2 regions of the Rufibacter ruber genome follow, and region 2 is predicted to be linked to the other one. Evidence: riboswitches for the same ligand, from Rfam matches in the RefSeq annotation. Region 2 holds a riboswitch; the other holds the start of a gene.
What was found. A riboswitch is a leader RNA that binds a small molecule or an ion and turns the genes downstream of it on or off. The one in region 2 is predicted to bind S-adenosylmethionine.
Positions count from the first base shown of each region.

Region 1 (10,426 bases), on a different contig from region 2:
CCGGGAACGGCGAGAATGACAGTATTTTCTTTGGGTCCCGCACCGTGCACACGGTTACCAACTCGCTTACGGGCACCTATATCTTTAACGCCCGCACCGCCCTCAACCTGAACATGCGCCACTACTGGTCCAGTGCCAACTTCTATGACTACTTCCTGTTGCAGGACAACGGCGACCTGGAACCGGTAGACCACACCCCGTCTTCGCCGTGGGCGAAAGACCGGAATTTCAACGCCTTCAACATTGACCTGGTGTACAGCTGGCGCTTTGCCCCGGGCAGCGAGGTCAGCGTGGTCTGGAAGAACGCCATTTCTCAGGAGTTGTTCCCAGAGCAGAACAACTACCTCATGAACCTGCGCAACACGTTACAGGCAAACCAACTCAACAGCTTCTCCGTTAAGATTCTGTACTATTTAGATTACCAGGTCATGAAGCGTGCCCTCAAATCTTAACCCTTACAACAAGCCTATGGAATCACCCAAAGTAGCGTTGATTGCCGGTGCCAGCGGTCTGGTGGGGAGCCATTGCCTGCAGTTGCTGCTGCAGAGCCCGCGTTACCGCAAAGTGATTTCAGTGGGCCGAAGGGAGCTGCCGGTACAGCACCCCAAGCTGCAGCAGGTAGTGGTAGACTTTAACCACCTGGAGAAGCACCGCCACAGCCTCACCGCTGATGATGTGTACTGCTGCCTGGGCACCACCATCAAGAAAGCGGGCTCGCAGGAGAAGTTTAAGCAGGTAGACTACACCTATGTGGTCAACCTGGCCAAAGTTACCTCCCACACGTTTGCCGCCCAGTTCCTGGTGGTGTCGGCGCTGGGCGCCGATGCCGGCTCCCGCCTCTTCTACAACCGGGTGAAAGGCGAAATGGAGCAGGCGGTGCAGGCGTTGCCCTTTACGGCCGTGCATATCTTCCAGCCTTCGCTGCTGCTGGGCGACCGGCCGGAGGTACGGTTTGGAGAGAAAGCCGCCGAGGTGTTTATGAAGCTCTTCGGGTTTATCTTCAAGGGCCCGCTCAGGAAGTACCGCGCCATACCCGCCAAAGCCGTGGCAAAAGCCATGCTCGAAGCCGCCAAGCAAGACGGCGGCGGCGTGCAGCGGCACCCGTCAGTCCAGATGCAGCAGTATAATTAATTGTTCATTGCTGTTTCTGTTTTTGGGCTGTTTTGGCGAAAACAGGCCAGAAACAGCATAGCGTTGTTGCTTCTCCCTGCGGAAGAAGGTCAGGAGGAGGGGAAACGGTTCATGTTGTTATGGCAGAAGCTACTGGCACAGACGCTCGCAGGTCTGAAAGACGCTACGAGGTCTTTTGAGCAGGCGGCACAGCGGGGGCAGGCGTATGGAACCCACCCCCTCCCGGGAGGGGAATTCTCTGCAACGCGTGCCCTCCTATCTAAACATCCCCCTTCGCCCCCTTCAAAGGGGGAGTATCGAAGTGAGTTTTGAGTTCTGAGTCTTGAGTTCTGAATCCTTTCTTTCATCTCAGGTACTTCAGCACGAATGAAGCAGCTATGCCTGGTCTCGCAGCCGCGCCGCGGAGGCAGCCAGAGACCGCCCGTCATCAGTAGGCACGCGTCTGGGGACTCGCGCCAGCGCATGATAGGGGAAACCATTCGCATCAGCAATCAACAGCCAATCAACCATTCCACCGGCTGATGTGCGCAGCACGGGCTCGACTCAGGCTAGCGGAACTACAGCACTAACCTGCAAACAATCTACATCAAGAAAAGCAATAGCAGCAATGGAACCTAAACCAGTCGTGGGGGTGAGCGCCTCTGTTAATACGGTGCCGCTCCAGCGGCAAGGCCGGAGGGCCTAGTTTTAACAGCAGTGCTCACCGCCAGGACGGGGCCCCGCGGCCGTGAGCGCTTACCGGAAAAGATGAAACAATGCAGTGAGTGAGGCACCGCGTCAACCACCAAAGCCAAGGGAACAGCGGACTACGCATTCCTGCAGCAGCAATTGGCTGTCACTAAATACAGCATCAAGCGCCACCGCCAAGGGATCAGCATACTACGCATACCTGCCGCAGCCAGGGGAGCAGCAGACTTCGCATTGCAGCAGCAGCAACTGGCAGTTACTAACCTACGGCAGCCACTGCCAAGGGAACCTCAGACGACACATCGCCTTTAGAACAGCAGACCAATCCTTCCCGCTGCAAAGCGCCTAGCTGTATGCCCCAACCGCCAGACCTTCTCCCCCGTACAGTCTGCAAACAACTACTGCCTATGTCCTCGGCCCAACACCAGATCAAGCATTTCTTTCCGCGCAGCGCGCACTATGACCCCCAATGGGTGCGGGAGCATTCAATGGGCGAAAACGTACTTTTCAACCTGGAGAGCATCACAGCCCTGCTGCCTCTGAGGGAAGGTATGCGGGTGCTGGACCTGGGCTGCGGCAAGGCGGCCAGCTCCATTTTTCTGGCGAAGGAATTCAAGGTGCAGGTGTGGGCGGTAGACGAGGCCATTTCGGCCACGGCCAATTATACGCGTGTGCTGGAGGCCGGGCTGGAGAACCGCGTGTTCCCGCTGCAGGCAGACGCCCGCGCGCTCCCCTTCCCGGAGGAGTTCTTTGACGTGGTGCTGGTGATTGACTCGTACACCTATTTTGGGACAGATGACAAGTACCTGCCCTACATCTGCCACTTTCTAAAGCCAGACGGATACATTGGCGTTGTAGACGTCTGCTTCAAAGAAGAGATTGAGACACTGGAGCAGGTGCCCGTGTTTCTGCGCGAAGACTACCAGGATTACTGGTACTACATCCATTCGGTGCCCTGGTGGCGGAAGCTCTGGGAGAAGACGGGCCTGGTGCAGGTCACGGTGGCAGAGCTGCTGCCGGCCGCCGAGCTCATACGGGAGCAGTACGTGAAGGATTTTGAGGAGCACGGCCAGAAAAATGACCCTTTTGCCCGGGCGCTCAAAAAAGACAACCACCACCATATCAGCTTTTTCCGGCTTATTGGGCAGAGAACCCGCAAAGATGCCTACCTGCAGTCTTACAAAAAAAGTTAACTTTGCCCCAGCGGCGGCCACTGACCGGGAGGCTGTACCGGCTGCGTACGTTTTTGAAACTGGTAAAATAATTCTGCCCCAACTGCAGTTTTATAGGGGCTGGGGCAGTATCACCTGTCTTAGAAACAAGAATTAACTTTACTATGAAGAAACTGCGATTTATTTTTGGGCTGAGCCTGCTGTGGTGTTGCCTTTTCTCTGTTACCCAGGCCCGTGCCCAGCAGCATGGCGTTGGGATCAGGGTGGGGGGCCTTTCATCTGGGATCTCCGGCAAGTACTTCCTGAACGGAAGCGCGGCCATAGAAGCGATCATAGGCACCAGTTTCGGGCGCAAAGGCTTTCATCTCACCGGGCTGTATGAGCTGCACGCCAGTGCCCTGGGGGTACCGGGACTGCAGTGGTTTTACGGCGCGGGGGCGCACATTGGCTCCTACAAGGGGCGGTATTACCATGACCGCACCTACAAACACTACTATGATTCAGCAAATAAAACCCTCGCCACGGTGGGGATAGACGGAATTGTAGGTCTGGAATATCAGATTACGGAAATTCCGGTTTCGGTGGGCATCGATTTTAAGCCATTTTTGGATGTCAACCAAGACGGTCTTTTCTTGTTTCCTGACGGAGCTCTGACCGTTAGGTACACATTCTAATGCTTCCCCAGACCTACTTGAAAAAGCCTGCCCTGTGCAGGCTTTTTCTATTTCTGCGGTTTCTGTTTTAGGGCTGTTTTTCAGAAAACAGCCCCAAAACAGAAACCGGGTTCAGACTTTTTCTCACACGCACTTTTCTTTTAGCCGGCCGCCGGCCGAAACAAATACCTACTATTTACACCTTCCCCAGCACTTTATCCTCAACAACCTCGTTGACAAGATAGCAGCCCCAGTAGATGGTCTGGTTTTTTATTTTCATCTTTAGGGCATGTGTAAAGTTGGTCTATCTTGCGGCAGGCGGTTTTGGCAGGAGTTGCCTATTGGCTTCTCTCACCTTTGCAGCACTGGCACAAGGCTGAAGAATTCTTTTGGCAGCACCTTATTCTAGCTGTTTGTACTGACAGACCACTGATTTAAACCTTCTCCTTGGCACAAAAACCCCCTACCGGCGCTGCCTGGCCTTTTCACTTCCTCTTCATGTCTTCCAAGTTAAAATTCATCAATAAAGATAAGTCTGCGTTCTATGCCACCACCCGTTTACGGGTAGAGGCTTACCTGAAAGAAAATGGCAACTCTAAGCATGCCAACGCCGCCATGTGGCGCAAAATAGCCTTCTACCTGGTGGGGGCGGCTGGCCTTTATGGTCTTATTCTCTCCAATTTGTTTTCTGTGTGGCAAATGTTTGGGCTGGCCTTGCTGCTGGGGGTGTTTTGCGCATTGATTGGCTTCAATGTGTGCCATGACGCTATTCACGGGTCGCTTTCGGCCAGCAACAAGGTTAACAAAAGCTACAGCTTTGTCTTTAACCTCATTGGCGCCAGCCCCTACGTCTGGAATTTGACCCACAACGTGGTGCACCATACCTACACCAACATACCTGGCCATGATGAGGACATAGAGGTGGCACCCGGCCTCATACGGGTAAACCCGGAGGAGAAGGTCTTGAAACACCAGCGGTTCCAGCATATTTACGCCTTCGGGCTTTATAGCCTTTCTTCCATCTCCTGGGTGCTGAGGAAAGACTACCTCAAGTTCTTCCAGAAAAAGATAGGAGAACATGCCACGGTCAACCACCCTAAAAAAGAGGTCTTCAGGCTCTTCTTTTACAAGACCATCTATTACGTGATGTTCATTGCACTGCCCCTGGTTCTCTTAGACATTACCTGGTGGCAGTTTTTGATTGGCTTTGTTAGCCTGCACCTGGTGGAGGGGCTGGTTCTGGGGCTGGTTTTCCAGTTGGCGCACGTGGTAGAAGGAGCCGATTTCCCTACGCCCAATGAAGACGGCAACATGGAGGAAGCCTGGGCAGACCACCAGATGCGTACTACCGCCAACTTCGCCACGCAGAACAAGCTGGCTGGCTTCCTGCTGGGCGGCCTGAACCAGCAGATTGAACACCATCTCTTCCCTAAAGTTTGTCACATCCATTATCCGGGCATTGCGGCCATTGTCAAAGCCACAGCGCATGAGTTCGGGCTGCCCTACATTGAAAGCCCTACATTCTTGAAGGCTTTGAGCTCCCACTACCGCATGCTCAAGAAGCTGGGCTGGCAGGCGTACCGGGAACAATCCCTTTCCTTGGCAACTGAAAGCTCAAAGCATAAGCACCTTCTTGTCAGCTAAGCCCTAGACCTGCTAGCTGAAAACGCATGTGCCTTGCCCTAACGCTTATGCCAGCCGCGCAGCACGCAGGTTACTTTTAGACAGGAGTTTCTCCTATTCCTGTTTTCGGCCTGTTTTTGGGAAAACAGGCCGAAAACGGTTTACTCAAATTCCTTCTCCTCTCCCCGTACTTAAAAATCAAGCCCCCAATACCTTCATTTGCAGAATCCAACCCCAGCCTGTACCTTTGCAGATGCTTATCAAGAAAGACGGAGGGATTAGGCCCTGTGATGTCTTAGCAACCCAATTCAGTTGGGTGCTACTTCCTACCCGCTGCACCTACGCGCCGGGGGAGATGAGTGACGGAGATTCCTACACACCTGCCCGCCACTTTCCTCCTACCCTTTCTTGAGCCGCCACTAACCCTTTAGGTTTGCACAAGAAGATGACCCGCATTGAGGAAGAAGTACAGAAACGAATTTTAGTCTTAGACGGTGCCATGGGTACCATGATCCAGCGGTACAACCTGCAAGAGGAAGATTACCGCGGCCAGCGTTTCAAAGACTACCACCTGGACGTGAAGGGCAACAATGATTTGCTTTCCCTCACCCAACCCCACATCATCAAGGAAATCCACAGCCTCTACTTTGAGGCGGGCGCCGATATAGCCGAAACCAACACCTTCAGCGGCACCTCCATTGCCATGGCCGACTACGACATGCAGGACCTGGTGTACGAACTGAACTATGAATCTGCCAGAATAGCCAAAGAAGCCGCCCAGGAATGGACTGCCAAAACCCCGGAGAAACCCCGCTTCGTAGCCGGCGCCATCGGGCCTACCAACCGTACCGCTTCTTTATCGCCGGATGTGAACAACCCCGGCTACCGCGCCATCACGTATGATGAGCTGGTAGAAGCCTACACCGAGCAGGTGCGCGGGCTGGTAGACGGCGGCGTGGATTTGCTGTTGGTAGAAACCATCTTTGATACCCTCAATGCCAAGGCGGCCCTGTTCGCCATTGACCAATACAGCCAGCAGACGGGCAAGCGCTTGCCGCTCATGGTGTCCGGCACTATTACTGATGCCAGCGGTCGTACGCTTTCCGGCCAGACCGTGGAGGCGTTTTTGTACTCGGTTTCACACATGCCGTTGCTGAGCGTGGGCTTTAACTGTGCCCTCGGGGCGAAGCAGCTGCGGCCGCACTTGCAGTCTTTAAGCAAGGCGTCAAAATTCCATATCAGTGCGTACCCCAATGCCGGTCTGCCCAACGCCTTCGGGGCGTACGACGAGACGCCGGAGCAAATGGGCCAGCACATCCGTGATTTCCTGGAGAACAACTTCGTGAACATCGTGGGGGGCTGCTGCGGTACCACCCCGCCGCACATCAAGGTCATCGCTGAGATTGCCAAAGAATACCCGCCGCGTCCGTTGCCGCAGTTACCGGCCGTTCCTACCTACTCGGGCCTGGAGCCGCTCACGGTGTACGAAGGCTCTAACTTTGTGAACATTGGCGAGCGTACCAACGTGACCGGTTCCAAGAAATTCGCCCGTCTCATTCTGAACGAGCAGTACGAAGAAGCCCTGGCCGTAGCCCGTCAGCAGGTGGAGAACGGGGCCCAGATCATTGACGTGAACATGGACGAAGGCATGCTGGACTCAGAAGCCGCCATGACCTTGTTCCTGAACCTCATCGCCTCTGAACCAGACATCGCCCGCGTGCCCATCATGATTGACTCCTCCAAGTGGAGCGTGATTGAGGCCGGTCTCAAGTGCGTGCAGGGAAAAGCCATCGTGAACTCTATCTCCCTCAAAGAAGGCGAAGAAAAATTCAAAGAGTATGCCCGCAAAGTGCGCAGCTACGGCGCGGCTGTGGTGGTCATGGCCTTTGACGAAGAAGGCCAGGCCGACAACTACGAGCGCCGCATCCAGATCTGCGAGCGTGCTTACAACATCTTAACCAAAGAAGTAGGCTTCCCCGCCGAGGACATCATCTTTGACCCCAACATCCTGACCGTGGCCACCGGTATGGAGGAGCACAACAACTACGCCGTCGACTTCATTAACGCCACCCGCTGGATCAAGCAGAACCTGCCCGGTGCCAAAGTAAGCGGCGGGGTGAGTAATATTTCGTTCTCGTTCCGGGGCAATGACCCCGTGCGCGAAGCCATGCACTCGGTGTTCCTGTACCATGCCATCAAAGCCGGTCTGGACATGGGCATCGTGAACGCGGGTATGCTGGAAGTCTACGAGGAAATTCCGAAAGACCTGCTGGAGCGCGTGGAAGATGTGTTGCTGAACCGCCGCCCAGACGCCACCGAGCGCCTCGTGGAGTTCGCCGAAACGGTGAAAAACAAAGGCAAAGAAGTGGTGCGCGACGAGGCCTGGCGCAACGAACCGGTGCAAAAGCGTTTAACGCACGCATTGGTGAAAGGACTGGTAGAATACATTGACCAGGACGTGGAAGAAGCCCGCCACCTGTACAGCAAACCGCTGGAAGTGATTGAAGGTCCGCTCATGGACGGCATGAACGTGGTAGGCGACCTCTTCGGCGAAGGCAAAATGTTTCTCCCGCAGGTGGTGAAAAGCGCCCGCGTGATGAAAAAAGCGGTGGCGTATTTGTTGCCTTATATTGAAGAAGAGAAAGCGAGAGTGGCTGCGCTGGAAGCAGAAGACGGACCTCACCCCCAACCCCTCTCCCACGGAGAGGGGAGTTCTGCTGATGCGTTGGGAAACTTTGTGTTTACATCGCCGGCCGAAAAGTGGAAAGTTTTGAAGGAGTTTGCGCAGCACAACCGCCAAGAGCCTACCAAAGCAGAAGATGTGCTGTGGCAAGCCCTTAGAAATCGAAAATTGGAGGGCTTCAAGTTCAGGAGACAGCACGCTATTGAAGAATTCATCGCCGATTTTGCGTGCTTGAATCCACGCGTAGTGGTAGAAGTGGACGGAGAAATCCATGAGCAGCAGCAAGAATACGATGCGCTGAGAACCGATTATTTGAACAGCCTTGGTTTCAGAGTAATCCGCTTCACCAACGAGGAAGTGCTCACCCAAATACCGCAGGTGTTAGAAAAAATAAGAAAGGAACTCCAAAAGGAACCATTACCGCTCCCAACCCCATCAGCGGACACCCCCTCTCCGCGGGAGAGGGGGCAGGGGGGTGAGGTCTCCCGCTATGCCGGGCGCATTCTCCTCGCCACCGTGAAAGGCGACGTACACGACATAGGCAAAAACATTGTGGGCGTGGTACTGGCCTGTAACAACTACGAGGTGATTGACCTGGGCGTCATGACCCCCGCCGATAAAATTCTGGATGCCGCCCGTGAGCACAACGTAGACGTAATCGGCCTCAGTGGTCTGATTACGCCTTCTTTGGACGAGATGGTGCACGTTGCCCGAGAAATGGAGCGCCAGAACTTCAACATTCCGCTGCTCATTGGCGGGGCCACCACGTCCCGTGCCCATACCGCTGTGAAAGTGGCACCGGCCTACAACGGCACCGTGGTACACGTGCTGGATGCCTCGCGCAGCGTGCCCGTGGTAGGCAACCTGCTGAGCCCGGACAATAAAGAGCAGTTTGCGGCAGACATCAGGAAAGAATATGACGAGATGCGCGAAGGCTACCTGAGCCGCCAGAAGGAAAAGAAATACCTGCCCCTGCCGCAGGCCCGTGCGAACAAACTACCCATTGAGTGGAAAGCCGAAGATGTGTACACGCCCGCCAAAACCGGTGTACAGGTGTTCCAAAACTTCCCGCTGGAAGAACTGGTGCCGTACATTGACTGGACGCCCTTCTTCCAGGCCTGGGAGCTGCACGGCAAATTCCCGAGACTGCTGGAAGACGCAGTAGTGGGTGCCGAAGCCACCAAACTGTACGCCGATGCTCAGGCCCTGCTCCAACGCATTGTAGACGAAAAACTGCTCACCGCCAACGGCGTGGCAGGTCTGTTCCCAGCCAACAGCATAGGGGATGATGACGTGGAAATCTACACCAATGAGCAACGCACCGAAGTCCTCACACACTTCCGTACCCTACGCCAGCAAGGCCAGAAAGGCCCGAACGTGCCCAACTTAGCTTTGGCTGACTTTGTCGCGCCTAAAGAAACCGGATTGGCAGATTACACGGGTGGTTTCGCGGTAACCGCCGGTATTGGCCTGGACGATCTGGTAAAACAGTTTGAAGCCGATCATGACGATTACCACAGCATCATGGCCAAAGCCTTAGCTGATCGTCTGGCCGAAGCATTCGCGGAGAAACTACACGAGATTGTGCGTAAGGAGATTTGGGCCTACGAGCCCGAGGAAAGCCTCACCAACGAAGAACTCATCAAAGAGAAATACCAGGGCATCCGTCCGGCGCCCGGTTATCCGGCCTGCCCGGACCATACCGAGAAAACCACGCTGTTCCAGCTCCTGAACGTGGAGAAGCACACCGGCATCACCTTAACCGAGAGTCTGGCCATGTGGCCTACGGCGGCGGTGTCGGGTATGTACTTCGCGCACAGGCAGTCACGGTACTTCGGGTTGGGCAAGATTGAGAAAGACCAGGTGGTAGATTACGCGCAACGCAAAGGCATGCCTGTGGAGGAAACCGAGCGCTGGCTGTCGCCGAATTTAAATTACTGATTTTCCGTTTTTGGCCTGTTTTGGTGAAAACAGGCCAAAAACGGAAAACCAAACAGGTGGAGTGGAGCCGGAGAAACCCGTCTTTTATATTGTACTCTGTTTTCTCTGCAACCCTCTCCCCCTGCTGTCATCCTGAAAGGAACTTAGGGAACAGTAGGCGAACTAGAAAAGCGTGGAAAAAGCGCTGCTACTGTTCGCTCACAAGATCCTTCCAGGATGACAAAAAGAAGGGAATAAGAGCCGAAACAAAAGCAATAAGAAAGGTAAACCTCTAGAGACATAAACAAAATAGCGAAAGCGATGTCTGTGTCTAATGGCAGTCCCGTTTTTGGCCCGTTTTCCAGAAAACAGGCCAAAAATGGGAAAGGACCCAAGCAGAAGCTTACCCCATAGAATTACAATAAAACAGAAGCATCGCCCTGGGCGGAATCAAAAATAAACATCGGCCAACGGCCAAAAAAGACACCGACACTACGTCAATGAAAGTTACCGAGCACTTACAGAACGCTACCCAAACCCTTTTCTCTTTTGAGATA
Region 1 is NZ_JACJIQ010000011.1:17,092-27,517, reverse strand. It holds gene FHS90_RS13435 (DUF5916 domain-containing protein) at 1-452, shown strand, start outside; gene FHS90_RS13430 (oxidoreductase) at 469-1,131, shown strand; gene FHS90_RS13425 (SAM-dependent methyltransferase) at 2,226-3,011, shown strand; gene FHS90_RS13420 (hypothetical protein) at 3,155-3,664, shown strand; gene FHS90_RS13415 (fatty acid desaturase family protein) at 4,142-5,287, shown strand; SAM riboswitch class I at 5,521-5,628, shown strand; gene metH (methionine synthase) at 5,712-9,890, shown strand; gene metF (methylenetetrahydrofolate reductase [NAD(P)H]) at 10,370-10,426, shown strand, end outside.
Region 1: it holds a riboswitch for S-adenosylmethionine, as region 2 does, so the genes downstream of both, metH (methionine synthase) here and FHS90_RS11820 (O-acetylhomoserine aminocarboxypropyltransferase/cysteine synthase family protein) in region 2, are expected to answer to the same signal.

Region 2 (10,426 bases):
TGATACGCTGCTAAAACCCCAGCTTCTCCCGGACCTTCTTCAATACAGGGGCACCAATGGCGCGCGCTTTGGCGGCACCTTCGGCCAGTTTGGCGTCTAGTTCGGGGAGGTTGTTCATGTAGTAGTTGAAGCGCTCCCGGGGGGCTGCGTATTTCTCCAGAATCAGATCAAAGAGGGCTTGTTTTGCGTGACCGTACCCAAAGCCGCCCGCCAAATACTTCTGGCGCAGGTCCTCCACCTGCTCAGGCGAGCCTAGCAGCGAGTACAGCTTAAAGGTATTGTCCGTTTCAGGGTCTTTGGGCTCTTCCAGGGTTTTGCTGTCAGAAACAACGCTCATGACGCGCTTGCGCAGCTCCTTGTCTGGCAGGAAAATATCAAGGGTGTTGCCGTATGACTTGCTCATTTTGTCACCGTTAATGCCCGGTACCGTCATCACGTTCTCGTCTACCTTCGCCTCTGGCAGCACAAACACCTCGCCGTAGAGATGGTTAAACGTGCTGGCAATGTCACGGGTGATCTCCAGGTGCTGCACCTGGTCTTTGCCCACGGGTACAAACTCAGCGTCATAGAGCAGAATATCAGCGGCCATGAGCACAGGATAGGTGAACAGGCCGGCATTGACATCTGCCAGGCCGCGGCGCGCCGATTTGTCTTTGAACGAGTGAGCGTTGGCCAGCATGGGGTAAGGGGCGAAGCAGCTCAGATACCACGTCAGCTCGGTCACCTCCGGCACGTCACTCTGGCGGTAGAAAATATGCTTGTCTGTGTCCAGGCCAAATGCCAGCCAGGCCGCGGCCACCGCGTAGGTGTTCATTCTGCGTTCCTGCGCATCTCTGATAGAGGTGAGGGAGTGCAGGTCGGCAATGAAGTACAACGATTCGTTCTCAGCCTTCTTAGAAAGCTCAATCGCGGGGAGAATGGCACCCAGCAGGTTGCCCAGGTGCGGGCGGCCACTGCTTTGGATGCCGGTAAGGATTCTAGCCATGGGTTCAGTACTGTTAATTTGTACAAAGTAAGCAATTGCCGCCCAAACCCCGAAAGCCGATGCTGTTTTTGGCCTGTTTTTCAGAAAATAGGCCAAAAACAGCCTACCGCAGGTGCTGGTTGAGCAGGGCGCTTATTTCCGCCGCGCGGCTCATCACCATCAGGTGCTCCCCGCCCTCCATCAGGTGCACCCGGGGGACAAGCGGCACCGGCAAGATCTTGTCGCGGGTGCCGTGTATGATCACCAGCTGCTCAGACGCTTCTGCCCGGTGCTGCCAACCAAGAATGGCGGTGAGGGACCAGCGCAGAAAGTCAAGGTCGGTGTCCTGGATGATAGAGCGGAAGACCTGCTTCTCCAGCGGCGACTTCGCCCCAAAAAGCCATTCGCCGGGTGCCGGGAAGGATTTGGCCCATTGAAAAGGGAGCCACTTCTGTAGGCGCAGCAAGCCGCCCGCGCGGTAGTACCAGGGCAGCTGCGGGGTATGGGCCAGGCTGGAGAGCAGAATAACTTTTTGGGTGGGGATCAGCTTGGCCAGCTCCTGGGCCACCATGCCGCCAAAGCTCAGGCCAATGAGCACCGCCGGCGCTGAACGGTCCTGAATCTGGGGCAAAACCTGCTGGGCGTACTGCGCCAGCGTGGCATGCGGCGCCGGCGTAACCCATTTCACCACCACCGGGTTTGGGTGCTGCAACCGTAAAAACTGGAACAGCCGTTCATCTGCGCCCAGGCCGCTGAGCAGGTACAAAGGAGGGAAAGCCATGCACAAAGATAGCCACCCTTTGTTGATACCCCACTGCGGTTGCCTTGAGCGGTACCTTAGTTTTCTGTTTTGGGGCTGTTTTGAGAAAAACGGCTCCAAAACAGAAACCCCGGAGGGGGAGAAAGCCCACCGTGGCCACCAAACCCAGCGCCTCAGGTGCAGCAGCCATAGGGTTGGGTTGTGTTTCGGCCCAGGGCCGAAAAGAAAATGCCGCCGCGCATCTGCCGGGCCTACGCCAGCATCACTGCCGCGTCACCCACAGCCTTTGGTAGAACCTCACATCTGCCGCCGCAAAGGTTCCTTTTTCTGCTGCGCCGTATCTGCGTTTTTAGCCTGTTTTCAGAAAAATATGCCGGAAACAGAAATTAGTCTTTGGAGATGAAGGTGTCAAAAGGAACGTCTTGGTCGTTGGCCAGGTACCGGTCAATCACCCCGTGCGCCAGGTACAGCAGGGGCGTGAGCAGCACCGCCACCGTAAACTTGTACAGGTAGTTGATCACCGAGACAGACAGCACCAGCGTGAGGCTCCAGTCCCCGAAAAGATAGAACGCAATAAACAGCACCACCACCGTGTCTACCAGCTGGGAGACCAGGGTGGAGCCGGTGGCCCTGAGCCAGATCTTGCGGCTTCCGGTCAGGTGTTTGAGCCAATGGAACACGTGCGCGTCCAGCAGCTGCCCCACCAAAAAAGCGACCAGCGAACCCACTATGATTCCAAGGCCCTGCCGGAAAACCCTGTTGTACGCATAGTCCATGTCAAACGGCGCGCCGTTGGGGCCCTGGCTGTTCACCTCCTGCCAGAATGGTGCGGGTGGCAGCCAGGTGGCGGCTACAATCACTACAAAGGCGTAGGCAATTAAACCCGCCGTCAGGAAACTGATCCGTTTCACCCCGTCTTTCCCGAAGTACTCATTGATGATGTCGGTGGTGATGAACACAACCGGCCAGATGATGACCCCGGCGGTCAGGTTAAAGTCGAACTTGGTGCCGAGCACGGGGATCTGGGCGCCTGCCAGGCCAAACACGCCTTCGCCCGAGAAGATCTTTACCCCAATCAGTTCTGCCAGCAAGGCATTGGTTAAAAAAATGCCGCTCAGCACCATGAACAACTGGCGTTTCCTGAAACCCATTGAAGACTTGAATGTGCCGGAGTTTTGCATAAAGTTTAAATTGTGAACCGGTTGCGTGGTTCCTGTTTCCCTGGTGCCTGGCAAAGTGCCTCTGGCGCAAGCGCCCAGCCCTGCCAGCGTTTTAGGGCTACTTTTTAGAAAACAGCCCCAAAACAGGAGCTTAACATGATGCGCAGAGTTCTGCACCCATTACAAAAGGGAGCTCTCCACTGCTTCTGGCTCTAATCCAGTGCTAAAGTAAACAGGAGCACCGAAAGCAGAAAATTTCTAGCTAGGCGACAACTTTGTTTTCCTTCCCATGAGGAGGAACAGAAGTACCGCCTCTTGTGAGAAGTGGGCGAATGAAAAAGGAGTGGGGGCACGTTAAACCAGAAGGCTATTCCAGTACGCTCACCGTCTTGCCCTCAGTGGCCAGGTTGGTATTGGGGAAAATTGCCTGCGCTTCCTCCAGCAGGGGAGTGAGGTCTTTGTAGCGGGTGGAGAAATGGCCAAGCAGCAGCCGTTTCACCTGGGCTTTTGCGGCCAGGGTAGCGGCCTGGGCGGCGGTGCTGTGAAAGGTGTACTCGGCCCGGGCGGCCATCTCCTGGAGGAACGTAGACTCATGGTAGAGCAGGTCAACCCCAGAGATGTAAGGGAGAATATCTTCTTTGCACCTGGTGTCTGCGCAGTACGCGTAGCTGCGGCTGCGTTTGGGATCAGTGGTCACGTCAGCATTCCGCACCAGTACCTCGCCATTTTCAGTAAAGATGTCTTCTCCCCACTTGAGCCGCACCAGTTGCGGGGGCGTGAGAAAATCAGGCAGTTTGGACTTTAGTAAGTGGCGGGGCTTTTGTTTTTCCCTGAACAGATAGCCGCAGCAAGGCACCCGGTGCTGCATGGGCAGCGAGTGCACCGTCATGAACTTATCTTCAAAGATCTTGGTGAAGGCCGTGGTGTCTACCTCATTGAAATGGATGGGGTAGGTGAGTTGGGTGCCGCCGTACTTGAACTGAAGGGTAAGTATTTCAGCCAGGCCCCTGGGGCCGAAGAGGTGGAGGGGGCCTGTGCGCTGCTGCAGGTGCATGGTGGAAAGCAAACCTGCCAGCCCAAAGTAGTGGTCACCGTGCAGGTGACTGATGAAGATGTTACAAATGCGCTGATGCTTTACTTTGTATCGCATCAGCTGCATTTGTGTACCTTCGCCGCAATCAATCAGATTGATTTGGTTCCCAACCGTGAGCAGTTGGGCAGTATTGAAACGGTCTGGAGAGGGTAGGGCCGAAGCGGAACCAAGAATTTTCAGTTCAAAATCCAAGCTGTCTCCCCCTTAAACCTGAACTATTCTTCCTTGTTGGTAAGATCACTCTCAATCTCGTGCAGGAACACGCGGTCAATGCCTTCTTCAACGGTAGGCAGAATGTTCAACACAGACTCCAGCTTAGAGATGGTGATCAGCTTGGTCACGTGCTCCTGCAGGCCGGTCAGGATCAGAACCCCGCCAGAAGAGTTGCAAAGACGGTTGGCAATCAGGATTGAAGAAAGCCCTGATGAATCTGTATATTTTACGTTGGTAAGATCTAAGATCAAGTTAGTGATACCTTCTGCATTCAACTTCACAAATTCAGACTTCAAATCAGGGGCGATTGTGGTGTCGAGTTTCTTTTCATCTATGGTGATGATAGTGTAATTCTCTTTTTTATCAATTGTGTACTTCATAAGTAACAGCAAAAAGGTTTAGAATGCGAATTTACCAAAAATTGGTGGAATATCTCTAACAAAGTATGTTAAAAAATGTTTACGGCAATGCTCTGCTGCAGCGTATCTGGCTGGCTGGCATAATCTTGGGGAATGAACTTCTCCCCCAGCACCTGCTCGTACAATTCAATGTAACGCTGCGAGATCTCCGTTATTTTGTCATCAGTCATTTCAGGGACCTGCTGCCCCTCTTTTCCCTGAAAACCATTTTCAATCAACCATTGACGTACAAACTCCTTTGAAAGTTGCCGTTGCGGCTGCCCTGCATTTTGCCGGTCTTCATAACCTTCTGAATAAAAGAACCTTGAGGAGTCTGGGGTATGAATTTCATCAATCACCATAATCGTGCCATCGGCTTTGCCGAATTCATATTTGGTGTCCACCAGAATGAGCCCGCGCTCTGCGGCCAACTCAGAACCCCGCTTGAAGAGTGCCCGGGTGTAGGCTTCTAGCTGCAGGTAGTCTTCTTCTGACACAATACCCTGTCTCAGGATTTCCTCCCGGGAGATGTCTTCATCATGGCCTTCGGCAGCCTTGGTGGTGGGGGTGATGATGGGCTCCGGGAACGGATCGTTTTCGCGCAGGCCGTCTGGCATGGCCACCCCGCAGAGCAAGCGTTTCCCCGCGCTGTACTCCCGCCACGCATGGCCGGCTAAATAGCCCCTGATCACCATCTCTACTTTAAAGGTTTCGCACTGGCGGCCAATGGTTACGTTGGGCGCCGGCTGGCTTATGACCCAGTTGGGGACCACATTGGCGGTTGCCGCCAAGAACTTGGCCGCTATCTGGTTGAGCACCTGTCCTTTGTAGGGGATGGCCCGCGGCAATACCACATCAAACGCTGAGATGCGGTCTGTGGCCACCATGGCTAACTTGTCTTTGAAGTAATAAACATCCCGTACCTTGCCTCTGTAAAAGCCGGTCTGCTCAGGAAAGTGGAAGTTGGTTTCTTTTAACGCTTGCATACAAATGGGCTAACCCCGGCAAAGTTAGGAAAGGAACGGCACGGGGCAAGTGCCCTCCCGTCCTGTTTTCAGCGGCTGGGTGCATCTTCTATTTTCCGTTTTAGAGCTGTTTTTGAGAAAACAGGTCTAAAACGGAAGTTGTCGCAAACACCCGCGGTTCCTCCGGAGGCTACGGCGCCTGGTGGTAGTTCTGAGTCAAGTATGTGATTTTAGTTTATTATGGGAAAGCAACTTAATCATCATGAGAATCCACCCCAACAGGAGTATTAGGCATGGGTAGGGAAAGAGACGGGTGACCGAATCTCTGCAATGCGTGCGCTCCTGTGTCAACATCCCCCTTCGCCCCCTTCCAAGGGGGAGTGTCAAAGTGAGTTCTGAGTCTTGAGTTCTGAGTCCTTTCATTTTTTCCTTACGCAAATCAGTACGAATGAAGCAGCAATGCCTGGTTTCGCTGCCGCGCCGCGGGGGCAGCCGGAGACCGCCCGTCATCAGTAGGCACGCGTCTGGGGACTCGCGCCAGCGCGGGAGTATCTGCTGGCGTTAGAAGGCACGGAAGGAACTTCCGCGCCATATGGAGCTATAGAGGGCAGAGGTAATGTGAGGCGGCCGCCTCATGGAAGCTGAAAGCTTCCGCCATTATAGGTCCAAGTTGAAAACTTGAACCAGAGAAAGCAACAATGAACAACAACACTTCTGCCTCTGGCTGATGTGCGCAGCACGGGCTCGTCTCAGGCTAGCGGGGCAGCAGCAGCTACCTGCAGAGGCAGACATAACAGCACAAGCAGTTACAGGAGAGGAACAGCAACCAGTCGTGGGGGTGAGCGCCTCTGTTAATACGGTGCCGCTTCAGCGGCAAGGCCGGAGGGCCTAGTTTTAACAGCAGTGCTCACCGCCAGGACGGGGCCCCGCGGCCGTGAGCGCTTACCGGAAAAGATGAAACAATGCAGTGAGTGAGGCACCGGAGCAAACGCCACCGCCAAGGGGACAACTAACTTCGCATTTTAGCAGCAATGAAAGGAAACAACAGTACCAGCACCAGCTTTGGAACAGACAAAACGCTATCCCGTTCCCTCCCCTAAGATCAAAACAAATAACAACATGCTAATGAATGTTAGTTTCTGCTGTCAATATTGCAACCTTAACAACCCTTGGTTAAAGCCTTCGTAAAATTAATTTGTAAAATTTTTTATAAATTGTTTGCAGATGAACTTTCGGGCTTTACATTTGCAGTATCAAGTCAATTATTCCGGTAGTTGATTTATAAAGAAGAGCGGAGAGACAGGCTCAATGAAGCTCTAGCAACCTACTAAGAGGTAAGGTGCTAATTCCTGATCCCAGCGGACATATTGCCCTGGGGAATATAAATTGATACGAAGATGGAAATTACTATCCAACCCACTTCTAGCAATGCTTTGGCGCGCCAAACGGTGACGCTATTTGGTTACACCCCTTCTTTCTGCCCAACAGAAATGCGAATGTCCATTCAGGACTGTTGTTGCTGTTGTCGCTAATCTGAACCTTCTGGTTTTCTAGGGCTTACCGCGCTGCCGCGGGGAGACGCGCCTACGCGTAAGTTTTCCTAGTATCCTGTTTTTGTTCAATTTTTCAAGTGTAACCTAGAAGTACTATGTCTAATTCATATCGTTTTGAAACCCTTCAACTGCATGCCGGCCAGGAAATAGACCCTACCACCCGTTCCCGCGCCGTTCCTATCTACCAAACCACCTCGTATGTGTTTGAGAACGCAGAGCATGGCGCCAACCTGTTTGCCCTGAAGCAGTTCGGGAACATCTACACCCGCATCATGAACCCCACCACCGATGTGTTTGAGAAACGCATTGCGGCTTTAGAAGGCGGAGTGGCGGCCCTGGCCGTGGGCTCTGGGCAGGCGGCACAGTTCATTGCCCTGAACAATATTCTGCAGGCGGGTGACAATTTTGTGACCACCAGCAACCTGTACGGCGGTTCTTACAACCAATTTAAAGTAGCGTTCAAACGCCTTGGAATAGAGGTCAGATTCACCAAAGATGATGAGCCAGATACGTTTCAGGCGCTGATAGATGAAAATACCAAGGCTTTTTACCTGGAGACCATTGGTAACCCCCGCTTCAATATTCCTGACTTTGAGGCCATTGCCCAGGTAGCCAAGAAAAATGATATTCCGCTGATAGTAGACAATACCTTTGGCGCGGGCGGTTACCTGTTCCGGCCGCTGGAGCACGGTGCCAACGTGGTGACGGCGTCTGCCACCAAATGGATTGGCGGCCACGGTACCAGCGTGGGCGGCGTGATTGTAGACGGCGGTAACTTCAACTGGGGCAATGGCAAGTTTCCGCAGTTCAGTGAGCCGTCTGAAGGTTACCACGGACTGGTGTTCTGGGATGTTTTCGGCTCTGAAGGTCCTTTTGGGAACATTGCCTTCGCCATTAGGGCAAGGGTGGAGGGACTGCGGGATTTTGGCCCCGCCCTGAGCCCGTTCAACTCTTTTCAACTGATTCAAGGGCTGGAGACGCTTTCCTTGCGCGTTGACCGTACGGTGCAGAATGCCCAAGCCATAGCCGAATGGCTGGAACAGCACCCGCTGGTAGAAAGTGTGAATTATCCGGGATTGCCTTCTAACAAATACCATGCGCTGGCGAAAAAATACCTCAAGCGTGGGTTTGGCGGTGTATTAAGTTTTAACCTGAAAGGTGGAAAGGACGAGGCAGAAGTATTTGTCAACAGCCTGGAACTGGTGAGCCATCTGGCCAACGTGGGCGATGCCAAGACCCTGATCATTCACCCCGCCTCTACCACGCACCAGCAGTTGAATGAAGAGGAGCAGCGCGCGGCTGGGGTAGACCCTACCTTGCTTCGGGTTTCGCTGGGAATTGAGCACCTGGAGGATATCAAAGCAGATTTTGAGCAAGCCTTTGCCAAAGTGAAAGTTCGTGAACCGAAGCTGGAGGCTTCCCTAAACTAGTAGCTTGCCATGCTGAAAGGACGCGTCTTTACCTTTTATGATGAATTCCAACTGGAGTCTGGGCAATCTTTGCCCGGCTTCCAGCTTTTTTACACCACTTGGGGCACCCTGAATGCTGATAAAAGCAATGTAGTTTGGGTATGCCATGCTTTAACTGCCAATGCCTTTGTCAATGACTGGTGGGGCGGCCTGTTTGGGGAGGGCAAGGTGTTTGACCCGGCCAGGCACTTTATTGTCTGCGCCAACACCCTGGGCAGTTGCTATGGTTCTACCGGTCCGCTCTCCCTGAACCCAGATACAGGGAGGCCATATTACCACACTTTCCCCACCTTGACCAACCGTGATGTGGTGCGGGCCTTCAACTACCTGCGGGAGCACCTGGAGATTGAAGAGATAGAAGTGCTGGTGGGTGGCTCGGTGGGGGGGCAGCAGGCGCTGGAGTGGGCAGTGAGTAACCCAGAACTGGTAAACAAGCTGGTGCACGTGGCTTCTAACGCCCGCCAGACCCCATGGGGGGTGGCGTTTAACGAGAGCCAGCGTATGGCCATTGAGCAGGATGTGACCTGGCAGTTGAACACAGATGATGCCGGTTTGAACGGAATGAAAACTGCCCGGGCGGTTGCCCTGCTCTCTTACCGCAATTACCAGGCATACAACCGGTCTCAGCGGGAGACCAACATGAATAAGATAGATAATTTCAGGGCGGCTTCTTATCAGCAGTACCAGGGCGAGAAACTGGCCAGACGCTTCAATGCTTTCTCGTATTGGCACCTTACCAAAATGATGGATTCCCACAACGTGGGCAGGGAAAGAGGGTCAGTTGAAGAAGCGCTGGCGCAGGTGCAGGCAGAGACATTGGTCATTGGCGTAGATTCAGATGTGCTGTTCCCGCTCACTGAGCAGCGGCTAGTGGCCCGGCACATCCCAAACTCTACCTTTGAGGTGGTGCGCTCAGAATACGGACATGATGGATTCTTGCTGGAGTTTGCCCAGCTACAGGAAATATTAGAGACATTTTTACAGAAAAAACCAAAGAGAAAGACATGGATTCCAACCGTATTCTAAAGATAGGCTTGTTTGGGTTTGGGTGCGTAGGGCAGGGGCTGTATGATATTCTGGCGCGGGAGAAGAACTTGCCGTTTCAGATTGAGAAGATCTGCGTGAAAGATCCCGCTAAAGTCCGTCCGTTACCGGCAGAAGAGTTCTCTTTCAATCCGGAGGAAGTGTTGGCAGATGATCAGCTTGACCTGTTGGTGGAGGCCATTAGTGATGCCACAGAAGCCTACGGCATAGTGACCGCCGCCTTGCGTAAGGGCAGGCGGGTGGTGACCGCAAACAAAAAACTAGTAGCCTACCATCTGCCTGAATTGCTGGAACTGCAGGAGCAGTTTGGAGGTGTCTTGCTGTATGAAGCGGCTGTGGCCGGCGGTATCCCCATCATAAGAACCGTTGAGGAATATTTTTCAAATGAACCGCTGGAGCGCGTGCATGGCATTCTCAACGGCTCCTCAAATTATATATTAAGCCAGATTTTCCAGAAACAGAAGCCGTACGCAGATGCCCTCAAAGAGGCGCAGGACAAAGGCTTTGCCGAACTGGACCCCTGGTTAGACGTGGCTGGGGCTGACTCCCGCCACAAGCTGTGCATTCTCACTGCGCACGCTTTTGGCAGAACTTTGGCACCGCAGGAGGTGGCTTTCTTCGGGATTGACTCTCTAGGCAACCGGGATCTGGAGTTTGCCCGGCAGAATGGCAGTACCATCAAGTTAGTGGCATCTGTGCACCTAACACCAGAAGGGGAGATTGTGCCCCTGGTCTTGCCAAGCTTAGTAGGGGACGCTGACGACCTGAAAATGGTGGAACAGGAGTTTAATGGGGTGGTGGTGCAGG
Region 2 is NZ_JACJIQ010000009.1:20,158-30,583, forward strand. It holds gene trpS (tryptophan--tRNA ligase) at 11-985, opposite strand; gene FHS90_RS11795 (alpha/beta fold hydrolase) at 1,089-1,745, opposite strand; gene FHS90_RS11800 (queuosine precursor transporter) at 2,111-2,905, opposite strand; gene FHS90_RS11805 (ribonuclease Z) at 3,252-4,169, opposite strand; gene FHS90_RS11810 (STAS domain-containing protein) at 4,193-4,570, opposite strand; gene FHS90_RS11815 (phosphoribosylaminoimidazolesuccinocarboxamide synthase) at 4,639-5,574, opposite strand; SAM riboswitch class I at 6,830-6,941, shown strand; gene FHS90_RS11820 (O-acetylhomoserine aminocarboxypropyltransferase/cysteine synthase family protein) at 7,202-8,536, shown strand; gene metX (homoserine O-acetyltransferase MetX) at 8,546-9,601, shown strand; gene FHS90_RS11830 (homoserine dehydrogenase family protein) at 9,580-10,426, shown strand, end outside.